DNA from 3 places in the Weissella sp. ESL1156 genome. Region 2 is predicted to be linked to each of the others. Evidence: riboswitches for the same ligand, from Rfam matches in the RefSeq annotation. Region 2 holds a riboswitch; each other region holds the start of a gene.
What was found. Region 2 has a riboswitch for thiamine pyrophosphate ahead of ACSKY2_RS00595 (ECF transporter S component). Riboswitches for the same ligand answer to the same signal wherever they lie in the genome.
Positions count from the first base shown of each region.

Region 1: another riboswitch for thiamine pyrophosphate. It lies ahead of thiD (bifunctional hydroxymethylpyrimidine kinase/phosphomethylpyrimidine kinase); the one in region 2 lies ahead of ACSKY2_RS00595 (ECF transporter S component).
Region 3: another riboswitch for thiamine pyrophosphate. It lies ahead of thiS (sulfur carrier protein ThiS); the one in region 2 lies ahead of ACSKY2_RS00595 (ECF transporter S component).

Region 1 is NZ_CP196372.1:413,918-424,383, reverse strand. It holds gene ACSKY2_RS02120 (ABC transporter permease) at 1-660, shown strand, start outside; gene trmB (tRNA (guanosine(46)-N7)-methyltransferase TrmB) at 644-1,306, shown strand; gene ACSKY2_RS02110 (DUF2507 domain-containing protein) at 1,394-1,819, opposite strand; gene ACSKY2_RS02105 (ADP-ribosylglycohydrolase family protein) at 1,927-2,832, shown strand; gene ACSKY2_RS02100 (AEC family transporter) at 2,906-3,856, shown strand; gene ACSKY2_RS02095 (hypothetical protein) at 3,973-4,122, shown strand; gene ACSKY2_RS02090 (Sapep family Mn(2+)-dependent dipeptidase) at 4,308-5,726, shown strand; TPP riboswitch at 5,821-5,918, shown strand; gene thiD (bifunctional hydroxymethylpyrimidine kinase/phosphomethylpyrimidine kinase) at 5,991-6,809, shown strand; gene ACSKY2_RS02080 (TenA family protein) at 6,806-7,426, shown strand; gene ACSKY2_RS02075 (MTH1187 family thiamine-binding protein) at 7,480-7,779, shown strand; gene ACSKY2_RS02070 (MFS transporter) at 8,063-8,821, shown strand; gene ACSKY2_RS02065 (hypothetical protein) at 8,841-9,014, shown strand; gene ACSKY2_RS02060 (hypothetical protein) at 8,993-9,196, shown strand; gene ACSKY2_RS02055 (TraX family protein) at 9,400-10,212, shown strand; gene ACSKY2_RS02050 (glycoside hydrolase family 13 protein) at 10,275-10,466, opposite strand, start outside.
Region 2 is NZ_CP196372.1:101,025-111,490, forward strand. It holds gene ACSKY2_RS00580 (CPBP family intramembrane glutamic endopeptidase) at 1-100, shown strand, start outside; gene ACSKY2_RS00585 (energy-coupling factor transporter transmembrane component T family protein) at 249-917, opposite strand; gene ACSKY2_RS00590 (ATP-binding cassette domain-containing protein) at 910-2,325, opposite strand; gene ACSKY2_RS00595 (ECF transporter S component) at 2,329-2,892, opposite strand; TPP riboswitch at 3,012-3,103, opposite strand; gene ACSKY2_RS00600 (ribose-phosphate diphosphokinase) at 3,276-4,247, shown strand; gene ACSKY2_RS00605 (aldo/keto reductase) at 4,287-5,273, shown strand; gene rbsK (ribokinase) at 5,376-6,299, shown strand; gene ACSKY2_RS00615 (DUF1456 family protein) at 6,302-6,787, shown strand; gene ACSKY2_RS00620 (PadR family transcriptional regulator) at 6,954-7,268, shown strand; gene ACSKY2_RS00625 (DUF1700 domain-containing protein) at 7,261-7,878, shown strand; gene ACSKY2_RS00630 (DUF4097 family beta strand repeat-containing protein) at 7,880-8,686, shown strand; gene ACSKY2_RS00635 (Xaa-Pro dipeptidyl-peptidase) at 8,807-10,466, shown strand, end outside.
Region 3 is NZ_CP196372.1:1,439,075-1,449,540, reverse strand. It holds gene ACSKY2_RS07480 (GNAT family N-acetyltransferase) at 123-647, opposite strand; gene ACSKY2_RS07475 (DUF368 domain-containing protein) at 854-1,693, shown strand; TPP riboswitch at 1,850-1,939, shown strand; TPP riboswitch at 2,035-2,124, shown strand; gene thiS (sulfur carrier protein ThiS) at 2,167-2,364, shown strand; gene thiF (sulfur carrier protein ThiS adenylyltransferase ThiF) at 2,382-3,032, shown strand; gene ACSKY2_RS07460 (thiazole synthase) at 3,046-3,816, shown strand; gene ACSKY2_RS07455 (hydantoinase/carbamoylase family amidase) at 3,819-5,024, shown strand; gene ACSKY2_RS07450 (dicarboxylate/amino acid:cation symporter) at 5,029-6,255, shown strand; gene ACSKY2_RS07445 (type I restriction endonuclease subunit R) at 6,473-9,334, shown strand; gene ACSKY2_RS07440 (type I restriction-modification system subunit M) at 9,361-10,466, shown strand, end outside.

The sequences.
Region 1 (10,466 bases), 310 kb from region 2:
ACAGACCGCATTGCCAGAATGCAGCAACAATTTGCAAACCAACAGACATCAAAATTAGTCAATTGGCGACAATTAATGCTGGCAGAAGACAATCATCAATTTATTGTCCTATCCTTCTTCAATCTTTTCGTTGATGTTCCTGGTATTGCACCCCGTGTTAAACGCCAAGCTTGGGCAGATACGATTATTAATCATTGGCCAGATAAACAACAAAATGGCATGACAAAATTATTTGTGACTGCATTTATTAGACAAACACAATATTTAAAACTTTGGTTACGGTTAACAATTATTGGCGGTTTTGCAGCTTGGTTAACTTCAGGATGGTTACAAACCATCTTGTTATTAATTTTATTCTATTTATTGGTCTTACAACTGTTACCACTTAATGATGTCCATCAACACATTGTTTTTAACTTTTTATATCCAATAACCTCTTTAGAGCGCGTGCGAGCTTTTCAGCAAGCCGTATTGCCTTGGTTGATTATGACTGAACTCTTTTGGATACTAGTTTCATTTATTGCTCATCCAAGTATTAACTTATTAATGCAAAATATAATATGTCTTGTCGTAGTTGGGGGCTTTTTGGTATTCTGGTATACGAAACAAAAAATTAACAAAAACACACAAAGGAGAAAGACTCGTGCGTTTAAGAAATAAAAAATGGGCACAACCTTGGCTAGAAAAGCATACTGATCTTGTCATTAATCAAGAACGTGCTGTCTCATTAAAGGGACATTGGCAAGAAATTTTTGACAAGAAACAACCATTACAAATTGAAATTGGCACTGGCAAAGGGCAATTCATTATTGGCATGGCGAAAAAATATCCCGATATTAATTTTATTGGAATGGAAATACAAGAAGCTGCAGTTGCAGTTGCAGGTAGAAAAGCAGCAGAAGATGATGCATCATTACCAAACTTAAAATTTATTTATGGTGACGGTGCAGGTGTAGACACGTACTTTGATAAGGGGGAAATTAGTAAGTTATTTCTAAATTTCTCAGATCCATGGCCCAAAAATCGTCATGAATCTCGTCGTTTAACTTATCAATCATTTTTAAAGAGTTATCAAGAGGTGCTACCAGAAGGTGGGAAAATAGAATTTAAAACAGATAATCGTGGTTTATTTGAATATTCATTATGCTCTTTTGCTAATTTTGGCATTCATTTTGAACCAACGGGTATTTCATTAAATTTACACGAAGATACTGAAAAAATGATTGATAACGTCGAAACTGAGTATGAGCAAAAATTTGCTTCACAAGGATATCCAATCTACAAATTTACAGGTTCATTTAATTAATAATCCAATACATCGTAAAAAGAGCATGCCATAACTACTAGTCAATTCAGCCTAATATTTATGACACGCTCTTTTTTTAATGATGATCTAACTTGGTAGGTTAACTGGTTCTTCCGTCATGACTGTAAATGTGACCGTTGTTTTATCACTTGTCCACTGTGCTTCTGCACCACATTGTGCCAGTTGTTGCACTTGTTGTGCCAAAAAGCCAGCTTCTAACGAGAAACTTGCATCAACATTATCAGTCAATCTTTTTTCAATAACAGGACCATTTAATAGCCATGTTTGCTCTGCAGATTTTTGTGTCATCTGTGTTAGATAACCAAAACCGGCTGACATAAAAAAGTTTTGAATTTCATTAATACCTTTTAACCCATATTGCGTTGCTAATGATTTACCAGCCCAATAAGTAATCTCAGATAGATCATTTTGTAATAATTCTGGTAATAAATGATCTCTTAGTAATTCTAATGAAAAAATATCAAATTCCTCGTCTTGTATTGATTCCATCATGATTTACTCCTTTAAATGTTCACAAATAATTATAATGTATTCAAGTGTAATTTGCCAACAGTTTACATGAGTGTTACAATTAGATTCTTGAAAGGATGGAGTTTTACATGGTTTTACCGTATAGTCCACTAAATAACAGTACGCTAGGTTTGGTTACTGGTGATTTAATAGCACGGCGGCAAGTCGATGGTCAACAGACATCATGGAGTGGGGACTCCGCCTTAACATTAGCAACAATTAGTAGTTTGTCATATGGTTATAATCTAACTGACATGATGTCACGTTATCTGAGTTGGTATCAGTATGGTACCTATACTGGTCATTCTGAAAAGCCCACCACTGTTGGTGACACAACTACTTTTGCTTTAAATAAATATGAACGTACTAATGACCCATTTAATTCTGGTGGTCGCGAAATTTCTGACAATGGTAATGGGGCATTGATGCATATTACACCTGTTGTTTTATATTTGAGAGCAAAATATGGTGAAGATTTTGTGGCACATGATCCTGCCATGCTGGTACTACACCAAATTACAGGATTAACTCATAATCATCCCCAATCATTAATTGCAAGTGGTATCTACGCAATGTTAGTGAACAATCTTTTGCAAAACATTCCGCTAGTTGAAGCAGTTGATCAAGCTGTCAGCAGTTCTTACGAATACTATGCTCAACATCAAATATTCGCACAATATTTATCAGCTTTCCAAGGACTAAATAAACCTGATTTAAAAAGTGAGTCGATTGATTCACTACATACTTCAGGATATGTTGTTGACACACTGGAAGCGACAATATGGGTCATATTGAATAGTGAAAGTTTTAATGAAGCAATTTCGCTAGCAAAAACATTACCTGGTGAATCTAACCGGATAATGTCTCTAGTAGGTGCAGTCGCAGGCATTTTATATCATCAAGAGATATTTGATCATGATCACTTAAATGAAGAAGAACTTGAATTAGTAATGGATACGTTAAAGGTAGCTAATCAGAGTCATAATTTTAATTAATATCATTGATGAAGATGGCAATATGTCATCTTTTTTATTTAATTTTTTATAGAAAGAAGGAATAACGGGTTACATGGATGCCTTATCTCACAGTATTACTGGTGTTTTAATGATTTTAGGCTTAGTTGCCATTGGATTTGTTTTAATAAAAGGAAATGTTTTTGATGATTCTGATGGTCGGATTAGTAAATTTTTATCTGGCTTTATCACAAAAGTAGCGATGCCAGCTTATTTAATCGTTCATATTCCGCAAGATTTTACACCCAAAACACTTTTATCAATGGGAACAAATTTATTATTTCCAATCGCAAGTATGATGCTTTTATTGGCGCTTTCTTTTATTATTGCGCGATTAATTCACGTTGATCCAAAGCATAAAGGCCTTTTTCAATCATTGTTATTTAATTCCAACACAATCACCGTTGGTTTACCAGTAAACATGGCATTATTTGGTACAAAAAGTTTACCGTATATTCTCATTTACTATATGGCTAATACCACAGTTTTTTGGACAATTGGTGTTTATATGATTTCTATTGATGGTAATCATAATAATAAACATTTTAATTTACGACAAACACTATCTGGTATCTTAAACCCACCAATGATTGCCTTAATTGTGTCATTACTATTTGTCTTTTTAAATGTTAAATTACCTGCATTTTTAGTAACCGATTTAACAGAATTGGGTGACACCAACGTGCCATTAGCTTTAGTATTTATTGGTTTTGCCATTGCTAAAACGCCTAAAAAAGATTTACTACCAAATAAAGAAACCATCACTCTATCGCTTAGTCGATTTGTCTTAGCACCATTAACAATGGCACTTATCTTGATGCCTTTTGATTTGCCACTATTGTTAAAACAAGTATTTATTATTCAGGCCGCTATGCCTGCTATGACGAACGCTGCAGTTATGGCATTACAATTTAAAGCTGATTATAAATTTGCATCCATTAGTATTACACAAACGACATTGTTAATGTTAGTCGTTATTCCAATTTTAATGGTAATTATTAGTTAACGATTAATAAAAATCCGACTTGCATTCTAATCATTATTTGTATTATGGTGAAGATAGATGAATGAAATATTTATTCATCAAAACAAGAATACAGAAAAGATTAAGGAGGCAATATAATGATTTTATTTGGCACAAAGGCATGGGCAAAGCAGACATTGAAGGCTGCCGGAATTAATCAGATTCCTGTTGCAAAACGACCAACTCGTCTTGCAAATGCAACAACAACTGCTCTTTACCAAGCTATTTTCAGTCATAATCTCGTTTAAAATTTATTAAAAATATAAGATACGGAGATGAATGTATCTCAAAAAAAGTTGGACTACTGTTATTATTCAGTAAGTTCAACTTTTTTGGTTATTTATACTAAATAAAATAAAAATATTGCATATTATTTCATTTATTGTTAATATAATGGCAACATGATGAAGATTTGTTTGGAGGATTGCAATAAATGAACGAAATAGATACGACAATATACCAAGATGCATGGTTAAATGATTTAATTGGCTTATTAAAAATTCCCTCAGTGCGTGACGATACAAACGCTACGATGACTGCACCTTATGGACCGGGTCCAAAAGCAGCTCTTGATTTTATGATGTCGTTAGCACAACGTGATGGCTTTGAAAAAATTGGTACAGTTGGCAATCGTGCTGGCTATATTTATATCGGTCCGGAAAATGACAAGCAACCAATTGGCGTCATTGTACACGTAGATGTTGTCCCCGTTAATGATATTGATCAATGGGAAACAGAACCGTTTGTACCAACCATTAAAGCAGATCATCATATCTATGCACGTGGTGCTGACGATATGAAATCTGCTGTTATGCTAACTTACTATGCAATTAAAGCAATACAAGATGCACATTTACCTTTAAAGCATCAAATTCGTTTTATTATCGGGACTGATGAAGAAAGTGAATGGGCTGATATGCATCAATATTTTGCTGAAGAAGGGCAATTACAATATGGTTTCTCACCTGATGGCTCTGCTCATCTTTCTTATGGTGAGAAAGGTATTAGTCAACTAGATCTATATTTTGATGCAACTAACGATGCAGATGCACCGCTAAAATTATTATCATTTCACAGTGGTTCAGCAACAAATGTTCTACCAGGGTCTGCAACAGCAATACTAACAGGTCTATCAACGACTGAAGTTAAGCCATCATTTCAAAAATACTGCGATAGCCACAAAGTTTCTGGTTCACTAACTGAACATGACAATAACATCATATTAAAGTTACAAGGGATTGCAACACACGCCGCACGACCAGAAACTGGGAAAAATGCTGCGACATACTTAGCTAATTTTCTAAAAGACTACCCATTTAGTGGACAAGCTGCAAAATTTTTAGCATTTATTGGTGAAAAGTTACATCAAGATCCTTATGGTGAACATTCGGGTTATGGTAAAACCGAGCCAAAACTTGGTAAAACAAGTCAAAATATTGGCATAACTGACTTTGTTCGTGGTGAGACAGGTCATATTAATCTAAACTTCCGCTATTCATTAGCTTTTGACGAGCAGCAAACGATTGATCAAATTATCCAAGACGAACCATGGTTAACTAATATTGTTCGTGATCCGGCTGGACTTGTGCCACACTACGTCGATCCAGAGGATAAGTTAGTGACATTATTGGCCAATGCTTATCAATCAGTAACTGGACAATTGCCTGAAGCCGGTGTTAACGGCGGAGCATCATTTGGACGTTTAATGTCTAATGGTGTTGGCTTTGGTGTTTTACCAACTAATGAACCATCAACGGCTCATGCTGCAAATGAATCTTTTGATTTAGACTTATATGAGAATGGACTGAATATTTTAATCACCGAAATTTTAGCACTAGCCAATAACTTATAAAACAAACTATTTTGCCATTAGCCATCTAAAGTTTAAAGCATAATGAAAGCGTTGACTTGTCCTATGTTAAGTGCAATAATCATGTTGTAATTAAATAATTTACTAGGGGAGCTTTATGCTGAGATGTTTTTAAAACAGACCCTTTGAACCTGTTTAGTTAAGACTAACGAAGGAAAGTAATGGTAAACTTGCATTTTCAAGCACAAATAACCAGGATTTCCTGATTATTTGTGCTTTTTAGTTACCACATATTTGGGAGGAATCATGATAGAAGTACCACAGGTCATTACAATTGCGACAACAGATGCCAGTGGAGGGGCAGGCATTAATGCTGATTTAAAAACATTCCATAATCAACAAGTTTATGCTGCAACAATTGTTGTTGGTTTAACTGCGCAAAATACGTATGGCGTTCAAGGGCAGTATACAATTCCATCAACGTTTATTTTAGAAGAATTTAAAAGCATTGCGGATGACTTAGATATTAAAGCCGCTAAAACGGGCGCTTTACTAGATGCTAATCGTGTCCATGCAGTTGCTCAAGGTTGGCAAAAAAACAATTTTGGTAAATTAGTTGTTGATCCAGTTATGGTTGCAAAAGGGGGCGCACATTTATTGAGTGATGAAGCCATTGACACTTTAAAAGCTGAATTAATACCCCTTGCATTCCTAATTACGCCTAACTTACCGGAAGCAGAAGTCCTAGTCAAAAAAACTTTAGTCACTGATAATGATGTCATAGAAGCGGCAATTAAATTACAAAAAATGGGTGCACAAAATGTCTTGATTAAGGGCGGTCATCGCCCAAATTCACAAAATGAATATGTCGATTATATACTATATGCTGATGGTACGTCAGAATGGTTAACAATGCCAGGAATTAAAACAAATCGAACTCATGGAACCGGAGACACACTGTCTGCCTTTATTACTGCCAACTTAGCTAAAGGGTACGCATTAAAGGATATTATGCCAAAAGCAAAGCAATTTACTTATGAAGCCATTCGCCAGACAATCAATGTTGGTCATGGACATGGTCCCTTAAATCATTGGGTAGATGTTCAAATGGAGGAAAAGAAATGATTTTTCATAATTATTTATTGGAACAATCAAGTGATATTCGAAAAAATATTTATCAAACATCATTTGTACAGGGAATCGCTTCAGATAATTTGCCACAAACTCAAAGAGATTATTATGTTGCCCAAGATACCTATTACACAAATTATTTTGGACAATTATTTGATTTAGCAACAAAAAAACTAACCGTATCACAACAGGCGGCTCAACCACAGTCATCGGATGAAGAATTAGCTCATGAAGCCTTGTTAGCTAGTCCAGCAAGTTTGGATATTCTACCTGATGTACATAACTTAGCATATCTCGATCATATGGAACAAGCCATTAAACGTGGTGATGCAACAAATGCAATGTTGGCGCTATTACCTTGTACAGAGTCTTATCATTTGATTGGTCAACAATTCATCAACACGACAAAAAATAATACGTATTTACCTTGGTTATCTTATTATACTAGTCCTGACTATACTGCATTCACGCACTGGAGTTGGCAAGTTATTGACCAACAAGTCCCAAATTGGCAGACGTTATCAACAAAACAACAACAAACCTATTTAGAGACGTATTTAACATCTTATCAATATGAATTATCTTTTTGGGAACAGGCAGCGAAACATTAATCATTATTGAATGATATACTATAAGTGTCTATAAATAAGAGGAGGACAAATAAATGAACACATTAATTTCAGTTGCAATTGCACCATTTGGTGTAGGAGATGAGTTAAGTAGTTACGTTAACGACATTATTGGGGTCATTGAAGAATCTGGTCTAACATACAAAACAACAGCCATGGGAACCGAAATTGAGGGGGAGTGGTCTGACGTTATGGGAACAGTGCAAAAAGCAATTCAAACACTAACAGATCAGGGAATCCGTGCCTATGTTTCATTGAATGCAGATATTCGTCCTGGACACACAAACACGATTGAAACAAAGTTACAGAAGTTAAGTCATAAACTAGAAGGTTAATTTATTTAAACTTGAGAGTCACTAATCTGAAATAGTTAGATTAGTGACTTTTTTGAAATATTATCAAAAATTCAAATCGCGTTAATGCACTTTTTGTATTGTATATGAAATTATAAATCAACGTGAAATCATTTTTTAAAATTGTTTTTATAGACAAATCCCGCAAATAGGACTATATTTATTTTTGCAAGCGTTTTCAAAACCGTTTGCAATGTACTGCTCTTGTGCAATTAGGTGTGGGAACTTTTACGCATGGAGTATTTTTAATACACCCATTTTGAAGATGTTTCATCAATTAGTCATTGATCCATCCACTGGTAAAACAGCATCTGTACAGCCTCATTTGGGATCTATTTCATTGATTTTTTCAATTGGCGCTTTAGCCTTATCATTATCAACAATCTTTGTTGGTAGTTTAGTTAAAAAGTTTGGTGTGCGTGAAGTGACGATAACTACTGGCATTTTATTTGGTGTTTCGGTCTTTATTGCTTCACGTGTTCATTCATCTAACCAATTATGGTTATATTATATTTCAGCAGGTGTTATGCTTGGGGCAGCTGATGGTATCGCTTATATGGTAACTCTTTCAAATGCCATTAAGTGGTTTCCTGAAAAAACTGGGTTAATTTCCGGTATTTCTGTTGCTTTTTATGGTTTAGGTTCATTTGTTTTTAAATATATTGATTCCGCTATTTTAGGTAATAATATTGTTCATAATCTTCCATATGCTTTAATGGGTTGGGGATTTTTATCAATGATCCTTATTGTCGGCGGTGCGATGTTTATCCATGATGCCCCTGAAGTAAAAGAGGCTACTACTGTGGATGATGGTATGCATCATGAATTTACAACAAGTGAAATGTTACGTCAGCCTCAAGCTTACTTGTTATTTATTGCATTATTAACGATTTCATTGTCAGTCTATCTAACTGGGATTGCATCCAACTTAGGGACTAATTTAGCTGGATTGGACATTGCCCAAGCAACGAACGTCGTTGCTTTAGTTGCTATTGCTAATGCACTTAATTGGCTCATTATCTGATAAATTTGGACGTAAACCTATGTTTATCTTATCTTACACGGTAACCTTTATTGCCGTTGCAATATTAGCATTTAGTTCTCATCTAAGTGTACCTGTATTCTATACCGCAATGATGGCGGTAGGCTTCTTCTTCGGTGGTACGATTACAGTATACCCAACAATGGTGGGCGGGTGGGCGACTACTTTGGTCTAAAGAATCATAGCCAGAATTATTCATTGATTTATCAAGGATTTGGGTTTGGAAGTTTAGCAGGAGCCATTATCTTGTCATTAGCTGGTGGTAATCTATCGGTTGTCTTCAATATTTATATGGTAATGTTGATTGTCTCATTACTTATTTGGATTTTCATTAAGAAACCAGTTTATCACAAATAAAATATTATTGTCGGCAGGTTAGTTCAAACGAACTAACCTTTTTTATATTGTCAGAAACCCGTTGTGACTAATAATTTTATGCACGTAAAATTTTCAGTTATCATTTTGGCCAAAAAATAGTAGCTTTTTTTATATTATTTTGTGTATAATATCATTTGTAGAAAAATGATTTTACGATAAATGAAACAGGAGACGTTAATTGGATGACTACTCAAATTCAAAAAAATAAATTTTTACAATTAACCACTTTTGATATTAAGGTAATTGGTTTAGTATTAATGGTTATTGACCATTTTCATCAAACTTTTGCTCCACTAGGTGCACCTAATTGGTTGGACTGGTTTGGGCGTCCTGTTGCCACACTGTTCTTTTTTACGGCTGTTGTTGGTTTCGCACATACCCACAGTAAAAAGAGCTATATGCTACGTTTATACATCAGTATGGTCGTCATGGCTCTTTTAATGAACTTGACCCAACAAATCGTTGGCTTTGAACAAGTGCAATTAATTAATAACATTTTCCGTGATCTGTTTATTGGAACCATCTTTATGGCTGGTATTGATCAATTTGAGAAAGTGCGTGAAGGGCAGGCAGGTAAGCATATTACTTTAGGTGTTCTGTTATTTCTATTACCTTTCTTGTTATCAATCATCGTCATGCCAGTGCTATCTTCGGGAGGAGCAATTGGCTCTGGGCAAAAAATATTTATGCAGATCCTATTAGCAATCGACCCAGCAATTTTGCTTGCCGAAAACAATATTATGGTTTTGCTAATACCAGTATTATATATTTTCCGTAATATACGTTGGGCACAAATTTTAAGTATTGCTGTTGTTGCATGTATCTACGGTATTTTTGGTTCAACACAATGGATGATGATTTTTGCCATTATTCCAATTGCTTTATACAGTGGTGCTAAAGGACGGGGTATGAAGTATTTCTTCTACATCTTCTACCCAGCCCATATCATTATTTTGTACTTACTTGCTGCTTGGATGTATATGCCAATGAAGTAAAATAGAAAAAAAGGACCACATCAATTATGAATTGGTGTTGGTCCTTTTACTTATAAAAATTATTATTTCGTATAACGATAAACTTTTGCTTCAAATGGGCGTAATGTTGTTCCACGATCGTCCGTATAATTACTAATTAATACTTCCGCATTAGCCGGCACATCATAGTCACGTGATTGTTCTGACTCAGTAAAGTTATTAATGACTAACAATTCTTCATCATCACCAATCCGCTTATACGAGTACACTTCAGC
Region 2 (10,466 bases):
TGCATTGATTCCGGCAATCTATGTTTTGTGGTGTCTTCGTCCTAAAAAAATCAAAGATAATACTATTTTGTTAAATCAATCAAATCGTTTGGAACGATAATTTTAAAAAGTATCTTAATAAAAGGCTTAACCAGAATCTTATAGCTGTGATGATATGTAACTCTGAGATTGACAATGACAATAAATGATTACAACAAAAAATGACAACTATCAGAAAATGATAGCTGTCATTTTTTGTTGTCTATAAATTACCAAGGCTTAATAAAAATAGCAACTAGTAGATAAGCCAAAATTAATAGAAAGGCTAACCCCCATTCCCATTTTGGCAAATGTTCTTTGACGGTTTGCGTTCTTGGGAAGCCTTCTGAAAAACCATGTGATGTCATTGCAATGGCAAGATCATCTGACCAATGTAAAGCACTTAAAATGGCTTTAAAATAAAGCTGTGGTTGCCATAGATGATAGGTTACACCACGTAGAGCACCAGCATAACGAATAATTTGTACTTGTCGACGAACACGTGGTACTAAATTAAAAGCGGCTAACAAACCATAGGTGAAAGTGTTGGATAGCTTCAAATGTTGATTCAAACTAAATAGCAAGTCTTTAACGTGCACAGTTAGTGTTAGCGCGGCACCTAGTAGTAAGTATGCATACAAACGTGTTGCATAAACGATAGCTAAATGATGTGTGTCTCCGGTACCAAAGGCAATAAATGACCACCAAGTTCCAAAAGCAACAGGAATTGAAATGATGAGCATCATTAGGACAATTTTTAAATTAGGTCGCTGGGATAATAAGTATATGAGACTAATCATAGCAACGAAAGCGTTCAAGGTTACTGAACGGACGAATGAGGTTTCTAAACCAATCCCCAACATGATAACTAATAAAATTGTTGGATTTAATTTATACATTTGGTGCCTCCCCAACAAGTTGTAGTGTTTGGTTCTGGAAGATTAGTTCATAATCAATAAATTCATCTAAGCCAGCACGTTGGTGAGAAATCATCAAAACACTTTGTTGCGTCTGTTGGACACAGCCACTGATGCAAGTCATGACCGTGTGTACTGATTCAATGTCCAAACCGGCTAAGGGTTCGTCCAATAATAAGACAGGTTGGCCCATGATAAGCATACTAAGCACTTGGAGTTTCTTCTGCTGGCCGCCAGATAGTTGGTACACGACATGATCTGTTAAATGATCTAAATGTAAATCAACTAATGTTTGTGCAATGCGATCATTTGTCCAATAATCTGAAGTTAAGCTATGCTGTTGAGATAGTTGGATTTCTTCGGCAACAGTCATTGTCACAAATTGGTCAGTAGCTGACTGAAAAATTAAAGCAACTTTCTTAGCCCAATTTTTCAAATGAACTTTGGCCGTATCTATTTGATTCCAAGCGACTTGACCTTGATATTTGATTTGATGACTAAGTGCTTTGAAAAGGGTTGATTTACCGATACCGTTGGCCCCCGATAGTAAACCAATTTGCCCAGTGGGGAGTACGAACTGACTATTTTTAAGTAAGATTCGTTCTGTGCCAACAGTTAATGTTAGTGCTTGCCAGCTTAGTTGGCCATCTGAATTTGGTATCCCATAAAAGGGCTTTTGAACTGGTAGATCAGCCAACTGATTCAATGATTGTTGATGTAGCGATCCCGTTTCAGTATCAATGGCATATAAATGATCGACTAGTGATTGATAGCCTGATAAGTCATGGTCAGAAATAATAATCGTTTTGTGATGTTCTAACTGCATTTTCTTTAAATCAGTTAGTAAATCTAAGCGAGCATTTGGATCAACGCTTGCAAATGGTTCATCGAGTAAGATAATGTCGCTATCCATTGCTAAAATAATTGCAAGCGCAACACGTTGTTTTTCACCACCTGATAGAGTCAGTAGATTTTGATCAGCAATTTGTTCTAAATGAAGTGCAGTGATTGCAAAATGAACACGTTGCGTAATGACTTCACTTGGTAATTGCAAATTTTCTAGGGCGAACACTAACTGTAAGCGGGCGGTTCGCATAGCAAATTGACGGTCTGGATTTTGAAAAAGCATTGCAATACGTTTTGCACGTTCAAACGGTACAATTGGTTGAATTGGTTCATTGTTCAGTAATACTTGGCCACCAGTTATCACACCTCCAAATTTTGGATAGAGACCAGCCATTGACTTTAACAAGGTTGATTTGCCTGATCCTGAAGGACCAATCAATAAGTTAAAGGATGCTTCTTCAGGTATCCAACTAATATTATTCAAAACATTGGGTTGACCAGTTTGGTAAGCAAAACTTAAGTTATCAACTTCTAATTTTGTCATAGCTTAATGTTTTATAATACCAGACTTGGCAACTAATTTTTTGATGTAATAGACCAAGACGCCACCAAAGAAACCAGCAGAAATGAGGCGAATGACAAATAAAGTAATCATCATACTTGGTTTATAGTCTGCATACCCACTGTTAAACATGTCCCAAATAAAGGTGACTATTGTGGTTGTTAAAACGGATAAACTTAAGCCTAATTTTCCCCAATTTTTGTAACCAGTAGCGGCGAAACCAATTTCAGTACCGAAGCCTTGCACAAAACCCGAGATTAACGTACCTGCTCCCCAACTTGAGAATAATAGCATCTCTACTGCAGCAGCTAATAATTCACCTAATATTGAGCTACCAACTTTTTGCAAAATAGCACCTGCTAATGGACCAGCCATCAACCAAACACCTAATGTTAAGTCATTTGCATAAGGTTTTAATGGGGTTGCAGCTAAGGCATAATAGGCTGCACTCCAAACTTCAAAAATAACACCAAAGAAAATAGCGATAATGGCTAAGAAAATGACGTCACGTAATGACCACTTAACCTTTGATTCATTAACTGTTTGCATAATAATTGCAAACCTCCTTAAAAATATAATGTTATCGAATCGCCGAAGCTTTGGTAACAAAAAAGCCCCAATACCATGTGTGTGACTCACTCACTGGTACTGGGGCTTGTTTACTGTCATGGTAAACAAACCAAGCTCCCTAGCAAAATTACTTTGCTCAGGTTCTATGGGTATTTTCTCAGCCAGCTCTATGGCACCCCAGCTTGTTTGATTCTCCTTTAAGTATAGTGTTAGTCAGGCAGATTTGCAAATTTCTACTCATCATACTAGCAAATCATGAAAATGATTTCATAATAGGAACAGATCAGCTATACCGTAATGACATAACTTTTGTTAAAATAGAAGTGATAACGAGTGGCGATTAGAAATGGAGGAACTCATTCGTGGAATCTCAAATAAAGCTGTTAGGATTAACTGCTAATCATGATTTGGCAAAAGCAGTGGCTGAAGAGTTGCATATACCTTTAACGCAATTGGATATTAAACGTTTTGCTGATGGTGAAATATACGAACGTATTTTAGAGAGTATTCGTGGGGATGATGTTTATGTGATTGCGCCAATTGCTGAAGAAGTTAATGACGCTTTTATGGAAATGATGATTATTGTTGATGCATTGCGACGTGCATCAGCCGAGCAAATAACATTAGTTATTCCGTACATGGGTTATGCTCGTCAAGATCGCAAGGCAAAAGCTCGCGAACCAATCACCGCCAAGATGGTTTCTTCATTAATAGAAATGAATGGTGTTGATCGTGTTGTATCAATGGACTTACATGCCGATCAATTGCAGGGGTTCTTTGATATTCCAGTGGATCATTTGCAAGCAGCACCACTATTAACAGACTATTTCTATAGTCGTAAATTGTTGGATGATATTGTTGTTGTGTCACCAGATCATACTGGTGCAGGTCGTGCTCGAAAATTTGCAGATTTACTTGGTGCACCTTGGGGTATCGTCAATGATAATGTTGCAATGACAACGCCAGAATCAGAAGATGCTATTGTTGGTGATGTGAAAGGACGTCGTGCCATCATTGTTGATGATATTGTTGATACAGGTTATCGAGTGCAAATGACTGCAAAAGCGCTATTGGCAAATGGTGCGACTGAAGTTTATGTTGCAGCAACACATGCCGTTCTTTCAGGACAAGCAGCTGAAAAATTAGCAGCGGATAGCCATATTGAGCGTTGCATTTTTACGGATACTTTACAGATACCTGAAGAAAAGCAAAGTTCAAAGTTTACGACGTTATCTGTTGCACCATTATTTGCAGAAGCAATTCAACGCATTCACGATGACAAACAATTAGATGTCTTATTACGTTCAAATAATAAGCCAGAAATTAGTTTGTGAATTTAAAATAAAAGCAAAGAGATTGAGAGGAGTATTGTGATGGTCTATGCAGCAGCTGATAATCGGTATGATATCATGCCATATCGACGTGTTTCAGATTCAGGGTTAATTTTACCAGCATTATCTTTTGGTTTATGGCGTAATTTGGGTGACCAAAAACCATTAGCAAATTCAAGAGAAGTGATGTTAAAAGCTTTTGATAATGGTATTTTTTCATTTGATAATGCTTCTAATTATGGTCCAGCAGATGGTACAGCTGAAGAAACATTTGGGGCAGTTTATCAAAAGGATTTACGACCTTATCGTAATGAGTTGATTATTACAACGAAGGCTGGTTATCATATGTGGCCAGGACCACTGGGCCAATTTTCAGGTAAGAAAACGTTAATGGCCGCTTTGGAGCTGTCATTACAACGAATGCATTTGGATTATGTTGACATTTTTTATGCTCATCGTTGGGATCCAAATACGAATTTACGTGAAACAGCTGAAGCATTAGACCTAATGGTGCGCCAAGGTAAAGCATTATATGTTGGTGTATCAAATTATACGACAGAACAAGTCGCTGAGATCAGTAAGATTTTTGATGAATTACATACGCCATTTATTGGTAATCAAATGTCATATAATATGTTCAACCGTGAAGCTGAAGAGACAAATATGTTAGCAACATTAGACCAACATCATGCTGGTTTGATTGCATACGGTCCATTAGCCGAAGGATTGTTGACTGACCGTTATTTAGATGGTATCCCAGCAGACATGCCGTTGCACCGAACAAACGCTTTTATTCAGAAAGATCCAGAAGGAGCAGTTGCTAAGTTAAACGCATTGAACAAGATTGCTGCTGATCGTGGTCAAACATTGGCACAATTAGCAATGGCTTGGTTGTTACGCGATAAGCGGGTGCCTTCAATTGTGATAGGTGCATCTTCAGTTGAACATCTACTTGACAATGTCAAAGTAGCAGATAATATGGCTATTTCTGATGAAGAATTAGCAAAAATTGATGACATTTTAAAGTAATAAAAACTTGTTGGATAAAAATTGTTTATTTTCGGCATTGTCAGAATGATGGAAATAAACAATTTTTTTATGAATAGATATTGACTAGAAAGGAAACAGCTAATGGCAAGAAAAGTGACGGTATTAGGATCATTAAATTCTGATACGATTTTACATATTGACCATTTACCAATGCAAGGTGAAACGATGGCAATGTCTGATGCGTCCACTGCTCCAGGTGGAAAGGGTGCGAATCAAGCAGTTGCAGCTCAGCGATTAGGTAGTCAAGTACATTTTATTGGTGCCGTAGGTCAGGACCAAAATGGTCAATTATTATTAAATGCATTGACGACAGATGGTGTTGATACAATGCACATTGCACAATTACCAGACGTTGGGACAGGTGCGGCTTATATCTTGTTAGAAAGTGATTCACACAATACAATTTTAATTTTGGGTGGTGCGAATCAACGGCTAAATGAAACGAATGTTGATGAAGCAAAAACGGTCATTCAATCATCAGAGGTGCTCATTGCGCAATTTGAAACGCCAATTATTGCCACGTTAGAAGCTTTTAAAATAGCAAAGGTAGCGAATGTGATGACTATTTTAAATCCAGCACCTGGACGGCATGATATACCAGAAGAATTATTGTCTTTAACTGACTTAATTACACCAAATGAAACAGAAGCAGAAATTATTACTGGTATCCCAGTAACTGATGATTTATCGATGGTCAGTGCATCAAATAAATTACAAGCATTGGGTGCAAAAAACGTGATCATTACGCTGGGAGAACGTGGGGCTTATTATCAAATGGGTGATGGACGTAGTGGATTTGAGCCTGCTTTTAAAGTCAAAGCAGTCGATACAACTGCTGCTGGAGATACATTTATTGGCGCATTAGCGACGCGATTATTACCTGACATGACAAATATTGTTGACAGTGTTCGTTTTGCTAGTGCAGCGTCAGCATTAACCGTTCAAGGAGCTGGCGCTCAGCCATCAATTCCAACCCTTGCAAAAATGAAAGAAGTTTGGCATTAGTGATGCACAATAATGATATTATTCGTCGATTACAATATATTTTAAATATTAACAGTAAAGACATGACGACTATCTTCCAATTAGGTGGTTTAACTTTAAGTAAACAGGCTTTTCAAGAAATGATGGTCAAGTCAGAGCAAAACAGCCCACGTGATGCACAACTATCAAGGCATGATCTAGAAAAATTTATGAATGGTTTAATTATTTCACAACGTGGTCATAAAAAAAATTCTGATGGCTCGATAGCAGCACCAGATTATAGTATGCAACGTGATAATGACATTAATAATGTTGTGATTAAGAAATTGAAAATTGCAATGTCATACACAACGGATGATTTACTAGCTTTTTGGCAAGCTGCTGACTTTAAAGTCAGTAAAGGAGAAGTGGGAGCGATGTTACGCAGAAAATCGCACCCAAAATATTTAGTGGCTGGCGATCAATTTATGCGTAAATTATTGATTGGTATGGCAAATACACGACGTTAATTTCATAATAGCCAATATTCTAGGTATGTTGGTTAAAAAGCTGCCACGGCAATTAGCCGTGGCAGCTTTTTATACAGAAATGATGCAGTGTCCTTGACATATCATTATACGTTGTATAGTATAACGATATATGAAGTATAACACGAACAAGTGAAGGAGAATAGCCATGAATATTCAAGTACCAACCGTGGTACTCGATGGCTCTGTGTTAGCCGTATTGACGAAGGAAGATACATATGGTTATATCATTACCAAGGCAATGCAGGAATTACTAGGGGTCAGCGAATCAACCATGTATCCAGTTTTGAGACGTTTAAAACGGGATGGTTACTTAGAGACGTATGATAAACCATTTGAAGGGCGGAATCGACGTTATTATCATATAACTGATTTGGGCAAAGCGCATCTAAAAGAAATCAGTCAGGCATGGGCAGAATTCCGACTAGCAGTGAATTCATTATTGGAGGAGCGTCATGATTAAAGATTATTTAACAGCCGTGAGAGGTTATTTAAAAGATATCCCCGTGGATGAACGTGAAGAATTATTACAGTTTTATGAGGAGCAAATGTTGGATGCCAATTATTCAATGCAGGAAATTGAGGCAAAGTATGGGACTCCCAAACAATTTGCGCGTTCACTAAAAATTGATTATTTTATTGAAAACGATGAAACAACTGATGACACAATACCAGTTACTGAACGGACAAAGAACCGAGTCAATATGATCTGGTTAATTGTGTTAGGTTTATTTGCATCACCCATTCTAATTCCAGTTGCCATTGGTTTGATTTTGCTCTTAATTAGTGCCCTAATTGTCTTTTTTGGTATCATTTTTGGCATTTATGCAGCCATTATTGGCGTGCTAGCAGGTGGCTTATTTTTCTTTGTTAATGGTGTTATTTTGTTAGGACAATCAGTCGCAACGGGGGTCCTCTTTATGGGGGGTGGCTTGCTACTAACTGGGGCAGTTATCTTTTTTGCGCCGATTGTCTGGCGTTTAACACGTTGGCTATTTGAAATGCTAGTTGCATTTGTGAAGTGGATTGGGCACCGTTTCCTAACAAGAAATACCACAAAGGAGGCACGCTAAAATGGGATTAAAAGCAACATTGATAACGGGTGCAGGTGTGATGATCGTTGGTGGGGTGATGGTCTTTACGGGATTATCAACAGGTGCCAAAACGTCAATTACTTGGCACCATGGGCCAAAAATTATTGAAACTCACCAAATTAAGAAAGATTTAGCAGATCAAGATTATAGCAAGTTAACGATCAATGCTGGTGAAAATGGGGTTGTGAAGGTCGTTCGTGGTAAAAAATGGCAAATTTCAGGACAGACAATAGACAATCAGTTACGACTTAAGACCGAACAAAAGAAATTAAACATATCGTTACGATCGATGCAACAAGTCATTAGTTATAATAATGCGAGTCAACGTATTGTTGTGACAGTGCCATATCAAGTGAAGTTAAAAAACCTTAATTTGAAAACTAATGGCGGTGGGATTCATATTAAGCAATTATCTGCTGATCATGTCATGATGACTAACAATTATGGTGGCATCAGATTACGTGGCTTAACCGCTAAAAATATTGAGACAAAAGGTGAAGGTGGTAGCTACAATTGGCAAAATGTCACATCAGATACGATGCACGTGATGGCAAATGAAGGCTCTTTTAAAGCAAGACAATTAACACTACATAACAGCAGTCAACTAACTGGTGAAGATGCTGATGTACAGTTGCGTCAGTTACAAGTACCTGGTGTTAAGGTCACTAACCAAGATAGTAGTATTAGCGTTAATAATAAAGATTTTGGTGAGACTGATTACACAACCGGTGACCAAAATAATGCCTTATCAATTAACGGTAGTGGCGCGAATGTTGACATTAAATAATATGATTTAACAGGTTCAGCTTTTTTTGAACCTGTTTTCTTTATATCAATGAAAAAGCATCGCATTCTCATTATGTTTTAATGTTTGCTATAATATAAACATTGAAATGGAGATAAGCGAATGAAAATTAACCAGTTCGGTGTTGTTCAAACACCTTTTTCACAAAAAATAAAAGAACTAACGCAAATTGGTTTTTATAACGAAAAGATTCAAGCAGCCATGGCACAAGGCAGTGTGGCTTTATGGCAAGCATTGTTGAACCAAGCCGCGACAACTACGGCGGTCAACGAAAAATTTCATTTTTATATGGTAACTGAAAAGCAAACATTAGCTAATTTTTTTGAGACTAGTCATGAGTTAACAGTGAAGGAATTTAATAATGTTGCTTTACAGTTGTTACAATTTTTAGAAGATGTCGATTATTCATTATCTGAGCCCCAAAAAGCCGTTAACCACATTGGCTTACCGTTATATGATAAACCTGGTGTTTGGTCAACCGAAGATGTTTTAACCGCTTGGTATATGTTATTAATGACACATACTAGAAATGGGTTACAATTTATTGATGAATTAGCGAGTCAAGGGTATTTTAAACCGACTAATCAATCTTTGTTCTTTAATGGCAAAGCTATGGTCACGTTTGATACAAAACAATTAAAAAAAGAAGTGGTGTATGTCGAAACGGATTTGGACACAGATGAGGACGGTCGCAAGGATCTCGTCCGCGTTGATATTATCCGACCAACAACGCAACAAAAAGTACCGACCCTGTTTACGGTGTCACCATATTATCAAGGAACAAATGATATTGTTAGTGACAAAAAATTACATGATGTCAATGTGCCATTAACACACAAGATACCAAATCAAGCGACGTATGCAGATATTGCCTACCACCCCAAACCAAATAAAGTATTGCGTGGGCAAACAATCACTGGCGAGGCAAAGTATGCAACCCAAACGTTCTATCCAACTGCGCATGTTGATTTGAACAATTACTTTTTGTCACGTGGGTTTGCAGTTGCTTATTCATCAGGTATTGGTACACGAGACTCAGATGGGATGCAAGATACAGGATCACCAGCACAAGTAGCTAGTATGAAAGCGGTGGTTGAGTGGTTGGCTGGTAATCGGCAAGCATTTACTGATCGAACCAGTGGGTTAGCGATTAAAGCAAATTGGTCCAGTGGTAAAGTAGCGATGACGGGTAAATCATATCTTGGTACTTTAGCGACAGCTGTTGCAACAACAGGTGTCACCGGTTTAGAAACGGTGATATCAGAAGCCGCCATCTCGGATTGGTATCAATATTATCGTGACAATGGCTTAGTGATTGCACCTGGTGGCTTTCCAGGGGAAGATATGGATGTTTTAGCAGAATTAGTTTATTCACGGATGCAAGATGCTGGTGATTGGCATCAAACAAAGCAACAGTGGCAATCAATACAACAAACGGCGGCAACCAAGATGGATCGTGCAACCGGTAATTATAATGCATATTGGGATGCACGTAATTATTTGAACAATACTGCGCAAATCAAAGCTGATGTGATCATGGTGCATGGTTTAAATGATTGGAACGTTAAACCTCGCCAAGTCTTTCGGTTATATCAAAAATTAAAAGATTTAAATCTTGTGAAAAAACTATATTTACATCAGGGACAGCATATTTATATCAATAATAATCGTTCCTTAGATTTTAGTGATCAGATGAATCTATGGCTCAGTCATAAATTGTATGGGCTAACTAATCAAGCACCAAACCAATTACCAGACATTA
Region 3 (10,466 bases), 620 kb from region 2:
GTGAGATAAAAGGCTTCAGTCTTTTGGAAGACATTTAAGGACGGCAATCTACCAATCAAATTGATAGATTGCCGTCCTTTTCAGCTGTTCAAAACGACCGATGTTTTTATTAATAACGATGACTAATCTTCTAATAGTAGCTGAAAAGCAAGTCGTTCACCATTTGGGACAGGCATAAGCACGTGACCACGATATTGAAAACCAGCTTTTTTAACCGTCTTTTGCATCCCCTGATTAATTTCATGGGTATCAATCCGAATATCACGATAGCCATGCTCTAATGACAATATCACTAGATCATGAATTAAATGATGTGCGAGACCTTGACCACGAACATCTGCATCGATGGCAATGCGATGTAGACAGAGATATTGTGACTCATGACCTAACCATGAACCATCAATGTCCTCATAAGCTTGCTCAGGTCCGGGCACTAATTTACCAACACCAGCCACCTGATGATGATGGATGAGCACATAGACAAGGCCATTCTGAATATCTTGCACAAATTCTTCTCGTTGGGGCTCTGCTGATCCTTGCCATTGGGGTGAATTTTGACTGCCGAGATAGGCTACTGCCTGTTGAATAATACGATAAATAGCATCAACATCCGTTAATTTTGCTTGTCGCGTATAAGTTAATGACATGGATATGCGCCTCCCGATATAATTGAAATTTTGTACTTCATTATAGCAAATAATTAAAAAAATTGGTTTATAAAAAAATAAGCTAATAAAACGGTGATTTTTTAACTTATTATAAGGAATGATTAGATATAATAATAATTAATGGCCATTTATATCGCCATGAACACGAATATAGTGATAAACGACATGAAATGAGGAAATAATCAATGCAAAAACGACCAGGAGATATTATCTTCCGTGCTGTTAAAGGTGCATTAATTGGATCAGGATTTATTTTACCAGGCATTAGTGGTGGTGCTCTTGCCGCCGTCTTTGGATTATATGAACGCTTAATTTTATTTATGGCAAATCCATTGAAAAACTTTAAAGCAAATGTCCGGTTTTTCTTACCAGTTGGAATTGGTGCAGTGCTGGGTATTTTTTTACTATCATTTTTGATTAGCTTTATGTTAGGAGAAATTGAAAGTGTTGCACGTTGGTTCTTTATTGGTGCTATTTTAGGAACGGTGCCAGCATTATGGTACGAAGCGGGAAAAATGGGACGATCACAATGGGATATCGCATTGTCCATAATGGCGTGTATTTTGATGTTAATATTCTTATGGTTTGGCCGACCATTATTTTCAACCATTGAGCCCAGCATGGGCGCTTGGTTTTTAGCTGGTGCATTGATTGGATTAGGATTACTTGTACCAGGATTGAGTCCATCTAATTTTTTAATTTATTTAGGACTATACAAAGGAATGAGTGATGGTATTAAAAACGGTGATTTAACGGTATTGGTCCCCCTTCTCTTAGGATTGATTGTGATTGTTTTAGTATTTGCAAAAGTCATGGCGTATGTTTTTAAAGTTGCTTATGCCAAGTTGTTCCATATTATTTTTGGTATTGTGATGGCATCAACAGTGATGATTATCCCGATAGATTATACTGGTTTCACTGTTTGGCATTATATGTTTGCAGTTATCTTATTAGCTCTTGGCACAGGATTGGGCTGGTGGATGGGTCGTTTAGAGCAGATGGTAAAGCCAGAGATGGGGTCATAAATAGTGGTTTAGAATTTCATAGTAGTGAAATTTGAGGTGGTGACTTGTCGTATGATACAAGATAAATGATGCATGCAACGGCTCATCATTGAAAGCGATTTCAATAATGAGTTGTGTTTCATAATTAAACGTGCTATGGTTATCTTGTTAAGTTAATTAACGTATCTGGGGTGCTGTCAAGCTGAGAATATACCCACTGAACCTGATTTGGTTAATACCTGCGCAGGAAGATACAGTCCGAACATAGTAATTGATGGGCAGTCTTTTTGTGAAAACAAAGAGGCTGCTTTTTATATTTTACGAGGATTGCATAAAGCAATTGGTAAAAACAAAATCTAAACAACCATCGTCTGGGGTGCTGTCAAGCTGAGAATATACCCATGAACCTGATGTCGATAATACGATCGAAGGAAGTACGATATTTGACTGTGTACAAATACCCTTCTTTCGTGATCAGAAAGGAGGGTATTTTTTTGATTATTTTAAATGGTGAACAAATCGCAAATATGGCTGGTAAGACACTAGTCGATTTATTACAAGAAAAAACAGATATGATGCAAAATGTTGTCGTGGAATTAAATGGCAAAATTATTCATCGTGAAGAATTAGCGACACAAAGATTATCAGAAAATGATCATGTTGAACTAATTTCTTTTGTTGGTGGTGGTTAGAAAAGAGGACAAATAAAATGACACCAAAATTTCAAGGCGTAGCTGTCGCCGACTTCTTTGAGGGCATGAAAGCACGTAATGTTGCTGGTACAACGGAACCTTTGCAAAATGCGCAAGTTACGATTGCTGGTGCAGGTGGTTTAGGTTCAAATATTGCAATTGCACTTGCCCGTAGTGGTGTTGGTCATTTAACAATCATTGATTTTGATACCATCGAAATGAGTAATCTTAATCGGCAACAATATAAAGTTAGTCAGATTGGGATACCTAAAGTTGTGGCATTGAAGCAAAATTTATTAGAATTTAATCCATTTATTGATATTGATATCCAGCAGGTCAAAATAACGCCTGATAATATCGAAATATTATTTGCAGATTGTGATATTGTCTGTGAGGCGTTTGATAACCCAATGGCCAAGGCGATGTTATTGGATGGTATAACCAACTTTTATCCTGACAAGCCACTTGTTATGGGCAATGGTATGGCAGGATTACATGTCACTAATGAGATGAAAACAAAACAACAGTTACCAAATGTTTATATTTGTGGAGATGGTTATAGTAAAGGTGCTGAAGGACTGATGGCACCACGTGTTATGGTATGTGCTGGTCATGAGGCTAATGCCATCTTACGGTTATTAACTAAGCGCCCCGTTTTAGCAGAATAGGAGATAAATAATCATGGTTGAAAGTAATGATGATTTAATTATTGGTGGTCACCATTTTTCTTCGCGTTTCATTTTAGGATCAGGAAAATATTCATATGAATTAATTGATTCGGCAATTCATCATGCTGACGCACAAATTATTACAATGGCTTTGCGCCGAACGAACGCAGCTGAAGAAAATATTTTGAATTATATTCCTGAAGATGTCACGATTTTACCAAACACATCTGGTTGTACGAATGCTGAAGAAGCTATCCGCATGGCACGTATTGCTCGTGAATTAAGTGGTAGTGATTTCATTAAGCTTGAAGTTGTACCAGATAAAACTTACTTGTTACCTGATAATGAAGAAACAATCAAAGCAACGCAGGTTTTGGCAGATGAAGGATTTATTGTGATGCCATATATGTTGCCTGATTTAAATGCTGCGCGTAAGTTAGTGGCCGCAGGTGCTGCAGCTGTGATGCCATTAGGAGCGCCAATTGGTACGAATCAAGGCTTGGCAACGAAAGCGTTGATTCAAATTTTAATTAACGAAATTGATGCACCGATTATCGTTGATGCCGGTATTGGTCGTCCAAGTCAAGCAGCTGAAGCTATGGAAATGGGTGCCGCTGCAGTAATGGCTAATACAGCGATGGCAACAGCTGGTGATATACCATTGATGTCAGAAGCCTTTAAGTTAGCTGTTCAAGCAGGCCGAAAAGGCTATCTTGCACATCTTGGTCGTGTTTTGGATAAAAAAGCTGCGGCATCTTCACCAATAACGGGTATTAGTAAATAATTATGTCGAATGAAACTGTACAATTAGGTGATTTGCTAGATCAGTTCAATGCATCAGATGAAGTTGGACAAAATCGGCTCGTTTATAATCAACAGTGGTTGCAGAATCAACGTGCTTTAATTTTACTTGGTCAAAAATATCATGCAAAAGCCACTGTTGATGATTATGGCAATGTTTCTCTAGATTTTCCGGGACAAGAAACAGTTGCACCGATTGCAACGGGTTCTCATATGGACACTGTGCGTCAAGGTGGTCGTTATGATGGTTTATTTGGTATTCTGGGCGGATTTTGTGCGATACAAAAAGTCTATCAACAAGGTTATTTACCTAAAAAACCGCTCCGTTTAATTTCTTTTAGCGAAGAAGAAGGTAGCCGTTTTCCAGCAGCATTTACTGGGTCCAGTTATTATACAGGACATCGGCAAGTAACATCATTAGTTGATAAATCAGGTATAACATTTGAACAAGCTAGACGCAGTGCAGTCAAACAATTACAAGCAATGTCTGGTGTGAGTCGACAGCGAGCGTCTTTACCAGCAAGTTTTATGGAACTACATATTGAACAAGGACCGCGCCTGGCACAGGCACACCAATCAATTGGTTTAGTGACTGGCATTGTTGCACAAAATCGCTATGATGTAACGGTGCATGGTCAGGCAAACCATGCTGGTACGACACCAATGGCACAACGTCAAGATGCAGTTGCAACGGCAAGTTATCTGATGACAAAATTATATGATTTGGCCGGACAATCATCACAAAGTCTAACATTTACCATTGGAGAAATGCATGTCTCTCCTAATGTGAGTAATGTCATTGCCGAAACCTGCATGTTTACCATTGATTGTCGGGATGAATCAGACAAATTATTAGCCACATTTGTGACAGCGATGAAAGCAATGATAGCACAATTTGATCATGTGACGGTAAAACAGACATTACATGTTCCTGCAACCCTTTTATCACAGGCATTAAGACAACGAAATGCTAAGATAGCTATTCAAATGAAGCTCCCCTTCCAAGAGTTATTTTCGGGTGCAGGTCATGATAGTCAAATAATGAGTGCGGTCGTGCCAACAACGATGATTTTTGTACCAAGTGAAGCAGGTATTAGTCATGCCCCGGTTGAATACACAAAGATGTCAGATTTATTAAATGGTATTGCATTGTTAGCTGTTAGTCTATCTACACAAGCAAATGGGGCGTGAGAAAATGCGAGTAAAAGTTCATCTAACAACGCAAATTATTATTGGGATGATCATTGGTGTGACTTTCGGTGCTATTTTTGGCACAAAAATTGCAGGGATTCAAATGATTGGTGATATCTTTTTGAGACTGATTCAAATGGCAGTGATGCCTTTAGTTTTTTGTACAGTTATTGTGGCAGTCGGTAAATTACCATTGCAGCAATTAGGACGTCTCGGATTAAAAACAGCTGTCTGGTTTGCAGGTACGACCCTTGTTGCTGCGTTAGTTGGACTTTTATTGGGTTGGTGGTTGACGCCTGGTGTTGGCATTCACTTGAAATTACATCCAGGACTCGTTGAAAAGATAACGAGTCAGCCCCTTTCAACGTCAACCATGATATTAGATTTTTTTCCAACCAATATTTTTACGGCGTTAGCAAAAGGCAATACGATTCAAGTGATTATATTTGCACTCTGTTTTGGTGTTGTTTTAAGCCATACAAATGCTCATCAACAGTATCAAAATATCATTCGTGGCCTAGAACAAATGAACCAATTATTGATTGATTTGATTCAATTCGTTTTACGATTGGCACCCATTGGTATTGGTGCGTTAACTGCAGCAACCATTGCTAAAAATGGGTTATTAGTTCTACTACCCTTATTCAAGTTTTTAGCCTTATTTGCGATTGGCACGATTCTTTTCTTAGCTGCCCTATTTGGCATGATTATGATACGTGCGCAGATGTCTTTACGGACAGTCATGCATGGTTTTGCTAATATTCTATTGATCGCAATGACAACGACATCTTCTGCTGCCTCATTACCAATCGAAATAGCTGATGCTGAACATCGTTTGGGTGTTAAAAAAGAGATTAGTGAATTAGTTTTGCCATTGGGGATGGCGTTAAATAGTAATGGGTTAGCCATGTATTTAGCATTAGCATGTGTGACAATGACTCAGTTTTATGGGTTGTCATTGTCATTTGCGATGATGTTAAAGATTGTGCTGTTAGCCATTGTGGCGTGCTTAGGAACTGTCGCAGTGCCTGGTGGCGGCTTAGTGGCGCTAACAATTATTGTTCCAACGCTTGGATTACCATTAGACAGTATTGCTTTATTAGCAGGAATTGATTGGTTTGCGGGTATTTTCCGTACGGTACTTAATGTTGTTGGTGACACAACGACTGCGATTATGATTGCAGCTGATGAAAAGGAATTAAAGCAAATCGTCTTGCCAGTAAAAAATTAACTATTAGCGTTTAGAAATTGGAATAAATTTCTAAACGTTTTTTATGTATTCGTTTTTTATGTATTAATGATGTGTCGTGTTACCTGTTAGATAATGTCGCAATAAAAAAATTATTTAATACATTTCAAGGTAGAAATTTGGAAATAAATAAGATTTTAATAATCAAAATATAGTAGAATTAACATTAGAAGTTTATACATTTTTAAGGGGTAAAGTTATGAACGATTATGAGTCAGAACAGAATTTAGAAAATAAACTGATGAGTCGGTTTAATGGCCTCGGGTATAAAACCGTCGTTCTACCAGATGAAACTCGTTTATTAGCTCATTTTCGACAAATTTTAAATGAACAAAATATTAATAATTTAAATCATGAACCATTAACAGATTCGGAATTTAAACGTGTGTTAAATGAATTGATTGGGGCTAAAAGCCATTATAAAATTTCTCGCCAATTACGAGGATCAGATGCTAATCCAATGGGGAAAATTAGTATTCAACGTGATAATGATGAGGTGGTTTATTTAACGATTTTTGATGGTTTACATGCTGAAAATAATCGTTATGAAGTTGCCCATCAAATGACAATTAATGGGACGCATGAGAATCGTTACGATGTGACAGTGTTGATTAATGGCTTACCCCTTGTACAAATTGAGTTAAAGCGGCGTGATGTTGATTTTAGGAAGGCATTTAATCAAGTTATTCGCTATAAAAGCGAGAGTATGCAGCAAGGATTATTTAGACTAGTACAGTTATTTGTCATTTCTAATGGTGGTGAAACACGTTATTTCGCCAATGGTGACGGTGATTTAAATGCTAATTTCATGTTCTACTGGACTGATCGAGAAAATAATTGGCTGAACGAACTTGATGCTTTTTCTGCGTCATTCTTTACGAAAGAACGGTTGCATAGTTTGATTGCGAAATATACGATTTTTGACTCAGCGAAAGAACTGATGATGATTATGCGTCCCTATCAAATTTATGCAGTTGAAGCGATTATGAAACAAGCACAAGAACATCCTGATAAGAACGGCTTTGTGTGGCATACAACTGGCTCAGGGAAAACCATTACATCCTTTAAAGCGAGCCAACTATTAGCACGTGATACGAATGCTGAAAAAGTTATTTTTATGATTGATCGGAATGATCTGGATGTTCAGACTTCAAAAAACTTTAATTCGTATATGTCATCAATTCCTGGTGAAAACGCATTGGATACAACGACAGATACTGGTAATTTAGTGAGACAATTACAGTCGCATGATAATCCATTGATTGTTACAACGATCCAAAAGATGAACAGTGCTGTTAAAAATCCTAAATATAAAAATCTATTGACTAGTTATCATGATAAACGGGTCATTTTTATGGAAGATGAAGCACACCGTAGTCAGTTTGGTGAAATGCGCAAGAATGTTAATCAGTGGTTTACTAATTCGCAGCACTTTGGTTTTACGGGTACCCCTATTTTTAGTCAGAATATCGGTCCTGATAAACGAACAACAGAGTCTTTGTATGATGAAGAATTGCATCGTTACTTAATTAAAGATGCTATTCGTGACCATAATGTACTCGGATTTAATGTTGAACAAATGAGTACAGTTAAAGGTAAAGATGGCATTACAGACGAACAAGTTGCGGGTATTGATACACAAGAGGTGTTCAACGATGAAGAACGATTAGAGGGTATTGTTGAGCACATTATGTGGAATCATGATAATAAGACCAAGAGCCGGACATATAATGCCCTTTTGGCGGTACCTAATACAACGATCGCCTTACAATATTATGATTTATTCCAACAAAAAATTCAGGCTAGTGGCAGTGATTTAAAAGTGACGACCGTATTTACTTGGACGGCAAATGAAGATACAAATGAAGACCGGCAAGGTGATAAAAATGATACGTCACGACATGGGTTAGATCGCGTCATTGATGACTATAATCAGACGTATCAAACAAACTTTAGTACCGAAGATTTTAAGGGCTATTTTAATGACATTTCAAAACGTATGAAGAGTCATGATGTGCGAAACCGTGAAAGTAATATTGATATTTTAATCGTTGTTGGGATGTTTTTAACCGGATTTGATTCACCCCGTTTATCAGTTTTGTATAATGATAAAAAATTAGAATGGCATGGTTTGATTCAAGCATACTCACGAACGAATCGTGTTGAAAAAGATACCAAACCATTTGGCTCGATTGTTAATTATCGTAATTTAAAAGCAGCAACGGATGACGCCATTACGTTATTTTCTGCAGGTGATGAATCAGCCTTCTATGTTAAAAAGTATGATGAATTACTAACAGAATTTACAGATAATATTGATGCTTTGCACGAGCTGGTACCACACCCACAAGATGTTGATAATCTATACAATCAAGGTGATGAAGCCTTACGTCAATTTGTGGTGGCTTTTCGTGATGTCATGCGCACGCATAATCAGATTCGTGTCTATGATGACTTTAAATGGGACAATGTACCGGATTTTAGTAAACAAGAATTAGAATCATTCCAAGGTAAGTATCAGGAAGTTTATCACCGACTTGTACAAGTTGATTCAAAAGAGAAAACGTCTATTTTAGACGATATTGATTTCCAAATTGATTTATTATCAACAGACCGTATTGATGTCCAGTACATTGTTAATTTAGTTAAGGCTATTAACTTAGATGATGAAGATAGTCGTCAAGCAGATGTAAATAAAATTAGACATTTGTTAGATAAAGCGGCAACAGATGAACTAAAATCTAAAGCTGATTTAATTGCGGCCTTTTTGGATGAAATGGTACCTACGCTGCAAAGCGGTGATAATGTTGGCGATTCGTTGAATGCCTACTTAGCTAGACGTCGTGACATGGCAATCAATGATTTTGCAGAAGATGTCAAATTACCTGTCGATGTCATTGAAAAGCAAATTACTGAAACCCAATTTTATGGACAAGCCAACGTTAATGAAATGAATAAAAATTTGAGTACTGCTGGCTATGGCTTTAAGGCCAAAATTAATATTAAAAAACGTATCAAAACTTTTATTGATGATACGATTAAACGCTTTACGCTAGTTTAATTTATACATGTAAGAAAGAGAAAATTATGTCAGATACACACACAGTGCAAGCAACACAACAAGCAGAATTACAACGAAAGTTATGGGCAATTGCGAATGATTTACGCGGTAATATGGATGCCAGCGAGTTTAGGAATTATATTCTTGGACTAATTTTTTATCGATTTTTATCTGATCGCATTTCTGAATACGTTAAAGGGTTGTTGAGTAATGATGAGATAACTTTCGCTGAAGCTTATGCTGATGAAGATGTGCGTGAAGATTTAGTCAATGATATTACGAATGCAATGGGGTTCTTTATTGCGCCTGAATATTTATTCGAAACATTAGTGACTGATGCGCAAGCTGGTCGTTTTGATGTTGAAAAGTTGCAAACAGCCGTCAATGCAGTACAAGCATCAACAATTGGTGAAAGTTCTGAAGAAGATTTTCGTGGCTTGTTTGATGATATGGATTTGAACTCAACTCGTTTGGGTAATACGGTTGCTGAGCGAAGTGCGTTGATGCAAAAAGTGCTTTTGAATTTAGCTGACTTAAATATGGGTCATGATGAAGTGCAAATTGATGTGCTTGGGGATGCCTATGAATACTTAATTGGTCAATTTGCTGCGAATGCAGGTAAAAAAGCAGGTGAATTCTATACACCACAACAAGTTTCAAAGTTACTAGCCCAAATTGTGGCGAAAGGTCATGATAAATTACAAAGTGTCTATGACCCAACGATGGGTTCTGGCTCATTATTACTTCGTATTGGTGATTACACGACTGTTGGTAACTACTATGGTCAAGAATTAAACCGTACGACATATAATTTGGGACGTATGAATCTATTAATGCATGGTGTTAGTTATAACCAATTTAGTGTGCAACAAGGTGACACCTTGGAAAATGATCATTTTGCTGGCGAACAATTCGATGCTGTCGTTGCTAACCCACCCTATTCTGCTAAGTGGAATACGGAGGGTAAATTAGACGATGAGCGCTTCCGTAAGTACGGTAAAACGGCGCCAAAATCTAAGGCTGACTTTGCCTTTGTACAACATATGTTGGCGCACCTGAACAATGAAGGAACGATGGCGGTTGTTTTGCCACACGGTGTTTTATTCCGTGGGGCTGCTGAGGGCGTTATCCG